DNA from 4 places in the Shigella sp. SIG6 genome. Region 1 is predicted to be linked to each of the others. Evidence: predicted binding sites of a transcription regulator. Region 1 holds the regulator's gene; each other region holds the start of a gene.
The links. The regulator CRP, encoded in region 1, controls carbon source genes, mostly activating them, when cyclic AMP is high. The targets are predictions, from matches to a motif close to ATGTGANNNNNNTCACAT.

Region 1 (2,207 bases):
GGAAAGCATATGCATTTGCTGATAGCACTGAGTAATTAAATCGACCGCTTTTTGCTGGCGCACCAGCAGCGGTGGCAGCGCTTTTTCAGGATCGGTGTGCTGGGTAAGCAGGCTGTATTTGGCTTCACAATAATCTGCCAGTTCACGGTACAGCAGACTTAGTGACTCGCGCAGCGGTTGTTCGCGCCAGATCCAGAACCAAAACCAGTTAAACAATCCGTACCAGAGAGTGCCCAACGCATAGATGAGCAATGGTTCCCAGACCGGCATGTATCCCGCCAGACTGAGGGTAAAAATGGCGGCGAGCAGCGATGCAGGAAGCAATTTTGCGTGCAATGGCCCCAGCTCAGCAGTGACGCCAAGTACCAGCGTTAATCCGGTCAGCAAAAAGGGCAGGGGAACATCTTTTACCAGTAGCAGCTGTGTCAGTAAGCTACAGGTGGCAAACAGCGACGCACCAATGATTAAGTGTTTGAAAAAACGTTTATGAGGCGTATCAAGGCCCGCAATATTGCAACAGGCAGGAACGAGGGAGAAGAGCAGACCGAATCGTAATTCGCCAAGCATTAACCCAACGGCCACGGGCAAACATAGCACCAGCGTTTGTCGAAGTGCATAGTTGATATCGGGGTGATAAATCAGTCTGCGCCACATCGGGGGAAACAAAATGGCGCGCTACCAGGTAACGCGCCACTCCGACGGGATTAACGAGTGCCGTAAACGACGATGGTTTTACCGTGTGCGGAGATCAGGTTCTGATCTTCCAGCATCTTCAGAATGCGTCCCACGGTTTCACGAGAACAGCCGACAATCTGACCGATTTCCTGACGGGTAATTTTGATTTGCATACCGTCCGGGTGAGTCATAGCATCTGGTTGTTTTGCCAGGTTCAGCAGAGTCTGTGCAATGCGGCCCGTCACGTCGAGGAACGCCAGGTTGCCCACTTTCTCTGAAGTGACTTGCAGACGACGCGCCATCTGTGCAGACAGACGCATCAGAATGTCCGGGTTTACCTGAATCAATTGGCGAAATTTTTTGTACGAAATTTCAGCCACTTCACAGGCGGTTTTCGCACGTACCCATGCGCTACGTTCCTGGCCCTCTTCAAACAGGCCCAGTTCGCCAATAAAATCACCCTGATTCAGATAGGAGAGGATCATTTCTTTACCCTCTTCGTCTTTGATCAGCACTGCCACAGAGCCTTTAACGATGTAGTACAGCGTTTCCGCTTTTTCACCCTGGTGAATAAGCGTGCTCTTGGATGGGTACTTATGAATGTGGCAATGAGACAAGAACCATTCGAGAGTCGGGTCTGTTTGCGGTTTGCCAAGCACCATGCGCGGTTATCCTCTGTTATAAGCTTTCTCCAGAGCCAGATAACGCCGCTGTCTCTGGATTGCCGAAATATGCTTCCCGCTACCTGGGAAGGGGCTATCAACTGTACTGCACGGTAATGTGACGTCCTTTGCATACATGCAGTACATCAATGTATTACTGTAGCATCCTGACTGTTTTAGCATAGCTTTCGCTTTGTGTCTCCTGGTGTCTCGCTTCAGCATGACCCAGGTCGCCTTCCGTTGCGCGATTTGGTTAGTACGCGTACTCTGTCAGGAAAATTGACGCAGTGGAGTAGCAAAAATGCAAGCGCGAGTGAAGTGGGTCGAAGGGTTAACTTTTCTGGGCGAATCCGCCTCTGGTCACCAGATTTTAATGGACGGCAACTCAGGCGATAAAGCACCAAGTCCGATGGAAATGGTGTTGATGGCGGCGGGTGGTTGCAGTGCCATCGATGTGGTTTCGATCCTGCAAAAAGGGCGTCAGGATGTGGTCGATTGTGAAGTAAAATTGACCTCTGAACGCCGCGAAGAGGCACCACGCCTGTTTACGCACATTAATCTGCATTTTATCGTCACCGGTCGCGACCTGAAAGACGCAGCGGTTGCGCGTGCGGTTGATCTCTCTGCCGAGAAATATTGTTCAGTGGCGTTGATGCTGGAAAAAGCGGTGAATATTACTCACTCGTATGAAGTGGTTGCCGCGTGACTTAACTATCCCGTTGTGAAGCCGGATAGTATTTTATCCGGCATAATAGTAAAGTTACTCGATTTTCTTTCCTTCCATCAATCGTTGCACCAGCGGCAGCATAATTAATTCCATTGCCAGCCCCATTTTGCCGCCAGGTACCACTAACGTATTGATGTGGGAAA
Region 2 (2,207 bases), on a different contig from region 1:
GTGATCAACATTGCGGAGCTGCGTCTCTATTACTACCCGCCGGGTAAAAATTCGGTAACCGTGTATCCAATAGGTATTGGTCAGTTAGGTGGTGACACCGACAATGGTGACCACCGTTTCAGACAAACGTGCAAACCCAACCTGGACGCCAACGGCAAACATCCGCGCCCGTTATAAAGCACAGGGAATTGAGTTGCCTGCGGTAGTGCCGGCTGGACCGGATAACCCAATGGGCCATCATGCGATTCGTCTGGCGGCCTATGGCGGCGTTTATTTGCTTCACGGTACGAACGCCGATTTCGGCATTGGCATGCGGGTAAGTTCTGGCTGTATTCGTCTGCGGGATGACGATATCAAAACACTCTTTAGCCAGGTCACCCCAGGCACCAAAGTGAATATCATCAACACTCCGATAAAAGTCTCTGCCGAACCAAACGGTGCGCGTCTGGTTGAAGTACATCAGCCGCTGTCAGAGAAGATTGATGACGATCCGCAGCTGCTGCCAATTACGCTGAATAGCGCAATGCAATCATTTAAAGATGCAGCACAAACTGACGCTGAAGTGATGCAACATGTGATGGATGTCCGTTCCGGGATGCCGGTGGATGTCCGCCGTCATCAAGTGAGCCCACAAACTCTGTAAATCCTGGATAAAAAAAATCCCCGCGACACGGCATGTCGCGGGGAAAAAATCAGCAGTAGCAGGCATTAATGAGGGTTAATGCTTATTTATAAATTACTGCTGTTCCATGGAGGGTATTCGGACCGGTTACAGAAGTAATACGGAAAGATTTTGCGCCCATCTCATCCGCTTTTTGCGCCAGCTGCTCTTCCAGCGATCCCAGATTTGTCCCCGCGTTAGCACTGATAGTACCGACTTTTTGTTGGCCTTCTGGCGTTGACTGAACTTCGACAGCCGCAAAGTTGGCAAATGACATGGAGCTTAAAATCGCCGCAGCGATGAGGGTTTTTACGTTTTTCATAATAGTGGCCTTATGCAGATGAATGACGTCGCAAGAAATTACTTAACGATCGATAACTAAATGATAGATGTGATCTGGATCACATACAAGATATTTTTTATAACAATCATTAATTAATTTAAAAATCTTTAAATTTCAGTTAAATAGAAAGAAATTATTTTTATGGGATCTGGACTGGTGAACGGAGGTGATTATTTTTATAATAACCTTTCATTCACAGTCACCAGGTACAACGGCATCATGGCAACTGACTCAACACAATGTGTAAAAAAAAACCGTGGCCGCCCAAAAGTGTTCGACAGGGATGCCGCGCTTGATAAGGCCATGAAATTGTTCTGGCAACACGGTTATGAAGCGACTTCTCTTGCGGACCTCGTCGAAGCGACCGGAGCCAAAGCGCCCACGCTATACGCGGAATTTACCAACAAAGAGGGGTTATTTCGTGCCGTTCTCGACCGCTATATCGATCGTTTTGCCGCTAAGCATGAAGCACAGCTGTTTTGTGAAGAGAAAAGCGTGGAGTCTGCGCTGGCTGACTATTTTGCTGCCATCGCCAACTGCTTTACCAGCAAAGACACCCCGGCAGGCTGCTTCATGATCAACAACTGCACCACCCTCCCCCCAGATTCAGGAGATATCGCCAATACGTTGAAATCACGCCATGCGATGCAAGAGCGCACTTTGCAGCAGTTTTTATGTCAACGACAAGCGCGCGGGGAAATCCCGACCCACTGTGACGTGACACATCTGGCAGAATTCCTTAATTGTATTATTCAGGGGATGTCGATCAGCGCACGCGAAGGTGCATCGCTGGAAAAACTGATGCAGATTGCCGGAACGACTTTGCGTTTATGGCCCGAACTGGTGAAATAAGTCGCAAAAAAAGCCCCTCAGCCTGAGCGAATGAGGGGCCAAATTGCAGAGTACAGCCTTGTTATACTTTGTTATTCAAAATCAGTTGCCCGTTACTATCTAGCGGGATCTGCGTACCCGGATCGCGGTCCATGCGGATTTTGCCCTGCTGATCGCCAATCTTATAGGTCACATCATAACCGAGCATTTTTTCTGACTTGTCATACACCGTTTTACAACGCTGTTGCGTAGTCGTGTAAGTATCGCTTTCCTGGAGAGAGCCCTGGATCTGGTTACCGGCATTTCCACCACCCAGCGCCCCCACAACAGTGGCGACATCTTTACCGCGACCACCACCAAACTGATGCCCTA
Region 3 (2,207 bases), on a different contig from region 1:
AAGGAAGTGACGGTCGTGCGAGATGATGATCATGGTGCTGTCACGCTCGTTCAGCACCTGTTCCAGCCAGCGAATGGTATCGATGTCGAGGTTGTTGGTCGGTTCGTCGAGCAGGAGAATATCCGGCTCAGCAAACAGCGCCTGCGCCAGAAGCACACGCAGCTTCCAGCCAGGAGCTACTTCACTCATCGGGCCGTAGTGCTGTTCCACTGGAATTCCCACGCCAAGCAACAGTTCACCGGCGCGAGCTTCCGCAGAGTAACCGTCCATTTCGCCGTATTTCACTTCCAGATCGGCCACTTTATAGCCGTCTTCTTCACTCATTTCCGGCAAAGCATAGATGCGGTCGCGCTCCTGCTTCACTTCCCACAACTCTTTATGCCCCATGATCACCGTATCCAGCACAGTGAACTCTTCAAAGGCAAACTGATCCTGACGCAGCTTACCAATGCGCTCGTTGGGATCGAGGGAAACGTTACCCAGCGTCGGCTCAAGGTCGCCGCCGAGAATCTTCATAAAGGTGGATTTACCACTACCGTTCGCGCCAATCAGGCCGTAACGGTTGCCGCCGCCGAATTTGACGGAAATGTTTTCAAACAACGGCTTACTGCCGAACTGCATGGTGACGTTACTGGAAACTAACACAGGCGTATCCTGAAAAGAGATATGACAAACCGCGCATTATGCCATAAGTCTGAAAGAAGATCCTGCTCCTCGCTTAAGGTCTACACTCAAGCCAAAGGCAAAAAATGTGATTTCGTACACATCTGATTTCACTGTGAGCTGGAATGAACTTATAATGCGCTTCCAATACTCTAATATTCTCAACCCAATGGCCTGCCAGGCACAAAATCTCGCTTAACATGAATATGAAATTGAAAACATTATTCGCAGCGGCCTTCGCTGTTGTCGGCTTTTGCAGTACCGCCTCTGCGGTAACTTATCCTCTGCCAACCGACGGGAGTCGCCTGGTTGGTCAGAATCAGGTGATCACCATTCCTGAAGGTAACACTCAGCCGCTGGAGTATTTTGCCGCGGAGTACCAGATGGGGCTTTCCAATATGATGGAAGCGAACCCGGGTGTGGATACCTTCCTGCCGAAAGGCGGTACTGTACTGAACATTCCGCAGCAGCTGATCCTGCCGGATACCGTTCATGAAGGCATCGTCATTAACAGTGCAGAGATGCGTCTGTATTACTATCCGAAAGGGACCAACACCGTTATCGTGCTGCCGATCGGCATTGGTCAGTTAGGCAAAGATACGCCTATCAACTGGACCACCAAAGTTGAGCATAAGAAAGCAGGCCCGACCTGGACGCCGACCGCCAAAATGCACGCAGAGTACCGCGCTGCGGGCGAACCGCTACCGGCTGTCGTTCCGGCAGGTCCGGATAACCCGATGGGTCTGTATGCACTCTACATCGGTCGCCTGTATGCTATCCATGGCACCAACGCCAACTTCGGTATCGGCCTGCGTGTAAGTCATGGTTGTGTGCGTCTGCGTAACGAAGACATCAAATTCCTGTTCGAGAAAGTACCGGTCGGTACCCGCGTACAGTTTATTGATGAGCCGGTAAAAGCGACCACCGAGCCAGACGGCAGCCGTTATATTGAAGTCCATAACCCGCTGTCTACCACCGAAGCCCAGTTTGAAGGTCAGGAAATCGTGCCAATTACCCTGACGAAGAGCGTGCAGACAGTGACCGGTCAGCCAGATGTTGACCAGGTTGTTCTTGATGAAGCGATCAAAAATCGTTCCGGGATGCCGGTTCGCCTGAATTAATCGTCAAAACGTAAAACAAAGGCGGACTCATAATCCGCCTTTTTTATTTGCCAGACCTTACCAGGCCGGGATCATAACTAACAAAACGTATCCCACCAGCGCCGCCCACAACAGCATCGGTATTGAATAGAGATGGAAACGCCACCAGATGCGGCGATCGTTCGCCATACGTAGCGCAATCAAATTTGCCAGCGATCCTGGTAATAAACCAAAGCCCCCCACGTTTACCGCCCATGCCAGTAATAAAGACGGAGGTACATAATTGAGCAGCAAAATGGTACTCGGCACGTTACTGATCACCTGCGATAAACCGACTGCCGTTAACCATAACCCGGGTTCAGATAAATGACTCACGTTACCCAACACGCCTTGCAACGCTGGAAGCTGGGTCAGTAAATGGACGTCGATAAACATCGCCATAAA
Region 4 (2,207 bases), on a different contig from region 1:
GTTGCGGCGGCGTACAAGCCGCCGTTGAAAACCCGGAACTGGGGCTTATCAACAACTGGCTGCTGCATATCCGCGATATCTGGTTCAAACATAGCTCATTGCTCGGCGAAATGCCGCAAGAGCGCCGTCTGGATACCTTGTGTGAACTGAACGTCATGGAACAGGTGTATAACCTGGGCCACTCCACCATTATGCAATCAGCGTGGAAACGCGGGCAGAAAGTTACCATTCACGGCTGGGCCTACGGCATTCACGACGGCTTGCTGCGTGATCTGGATGTTACCGCCACCAACCGCGAAACCCTTGAGCAACGTTACCGTCACGGGATTTCCAACCTCAAGCTGAAACACGCCAACCACAAATAAAAATGCCATGCCGGATGCAACACATCCGGCAACTTCACACTTACTCGTCCAGCAGAATCACTTTGCCAATATACGGCAGATGACGGTAACGCTGTGCGTAATCAATGCCGTAACCCACCACAAACTCATCCGGGATCGAGAAACCGATAAATTCAACCGGGACGTTCACTTCACGACGGGACGGTTTATCCAGCAGCGTACAAATCGCCAACGACTTCGGTTCGCGCAGGCTTAAGATCTCACGCACTTTCGACAGTGTATTCCCCGAGTCGATGATATCTTCAACAATCAGCACGTCCTTGCCACGGATATCTTCATCCAGATCTTTGAGGATTTTCACATCACGGGTGGTGGACATGCCGCTACCGTAGCTGGAGGCGGTCATAAAGTCGACTTCATGAGATACCTGAACTTCACGGCACAGGTCCGCCATAAACATAAATGAGCCACGCAGCAGACCCACCAGCACCATATCGCTGCCGCTGTCTTTGTAACGCTCAGTAATCTGACGACCCAGTTCGGCGATACGCGCTTTAATCTCCGCTTCGGGGATCATTACTTCTACAGTATGTTTCATATCTCTAACCATATGATTTAAAAACAAATCACTTCGCACGGGCAGGTTTTGGCACCGCAACAAAGCGCAAGACACGCAGTATACCAGTAAAACTATTCATTCGCGGAATCTGTTAATAAAGCTCGAATTGTGATGACGGTCACACATGTTAAAACCTATAATTAATTGCTACTAAAATATTAATGAATTGAAATGGTGTCTCTTTATGGCAATTAACAATACAGGCTCGCGACGATTACTCGTCACGCTAACAGCCCTTTTTGCAGCGCTTTGCGGGCTGTATCTACTCATTGGCGGAGGCTGGCTGGTCGCGATTGGCGGCTCCTGGTACTACCTTATCGCTGGCCTTGTGATGCTCGGCGTCGCCTGGATGCTGTGGCGCAGTAAACGCGCCGCGCTTTGGCTATACGCAGCCCTGCTGCTCGGCACCATGATTTGGGGCGTCTGGGAAGTTGGTTTCGACTTCTGGGCGCTGACTCCGCGCAGCGATATTCTGGTCTTCTTCGGCATCTGGCTGATCCTGCCGTTTGTCTGGCGTCGCCTGGTCATTCCTGCCAGCGGCGCAGTTGCCGCACTGGTGGTCGCACTGCTGATTAGCGGTGGTATCCTGACCTGGGCCGGATTTAACGATCCGCAGGAGATCAACGGCACCTTAAGCGCCGATGCCACACCTGCCGAAGCTATCTCCCCCGTTGCCGATCAGGACTGGCCTGCGTATGGCCGCAATCAGGAAGGTCAACGCTTTTCACCACTGAAGCAAATTCACGCCGATAACGTCCACAAGCTGAAAGAAGCCTGGGTGTTCCGTACTGGCGATGTGAAGCAGCCGAACGATCCGGGTGAAATCACCAATGAAGTGACGCCGATTAAAGTGGGCGATACCCTTTACCTGTGTACCGCTCACCAGCGCCTGTTTGCGCTTGATGCCGCCAGCGGCAAAGAGAAATGGCATTACGATCCTGAGCTGAAAACCAACGAGTCTTTCCAGCACGTAACCTGCCGTGGCGTCTCTTATCATGAAGCCAAAGCAGAAACGGCTTCGCCGGAAGTGATGGCGGATTGCCCGCGTCGTATCATTCTTCCAGTGAATGATGGTCGCCTGATTGCGATTAACGCTGAAAACGGCAAACTGTGCGAAACCTTCGCCAATAAAGGCGTGCTCAATCTGCAAAGCAATATGCCAGACACCAAACCGGGTCTGTATGAGCCGACTTCTCCGCCAATTATCACCGATAAAACCATCGTGATGGCCGGTTCAGTCACCG

Region 2: the regulator CRP is predicted to act here: its motif matches at 1,051-1,068, upstream of bhsA (multiple stress resistance protein BhsA).
Region 3: the regulator CRP is predicted to act here: its motif matches at 750-767, upstream of ldtB (L,D-transpeptidase).
Region 4: the regulator CRP is predicted to act here: its motif matches at 1,070-1,087, upstream of hpt (hypoxanthine phosphoribosyltransferase).

Annotation. Positions count from the first base shown of each region.
Region 1 is NZ_JBQZXC010000043.1:14,137-16,343, reverse strand. Features, by position in the region: gene ACUU1M_RS09655 (YccS/YhfK family putative transporter) at 1-654, opposite strand, end outside; gene crp (cAMP-activated global transcriptional regulator CRP) at 705-1,337, opposite strand; gene ACUU1M_RS09645 (OsmC family protein) at 1,639-2,043, shown strand; gene ACUU1M_RS09640 (phosphoribulokinase) at 2,098-2,207, opposite strand, start outside.
Region 2 is NZ_JBQZXC010000002.1:41,190-43,396, forward strand. Features, by position in the region: partial or broken gene ldtC (L,D-transpeptidase LdtC) at 1-643, shown strand, start outside; gene bhsA (multiple stress resistance protein BhsA) at 726-983, opposite strand; gene comR (TetR family copper-responsive transcriptional repressor ComR) at 1,224-1,856, shown strand; gene ACUU1M_RS00735 (glycine zipper 2TM domain-containing protein) at 1,918-2,207, opposite strand, start outside.
Region 3 is NZ_JBQZXC010000022.1:12,843-15,049, reverse strand. Features, by position in the region: gene ACUU1M_RS06035 (ABC-F family ATPase) at 1-645, opposite strand, end outside; gene ldtB (L,D-transpeptidase) at 864-1,784, shown strand; gene ACUU1M_RS06025 (anion transporter) at 1,842-2,207, opposite strand, start outside.
Region 4 is NZ_JBQZXC010000120.1:7,667-9,873, forward strand. Features, by position in the region: gene can (carbonate dehydratase) at 1-365, shown strand, start outside; gene hpt (hypoxanthine phosphoribosyltransferase) at 406-942, opposite strand; partial or broken gene gcd (quinoprotein glucose dehydrogenase) at 1,148-2,207, shown strand, end outside.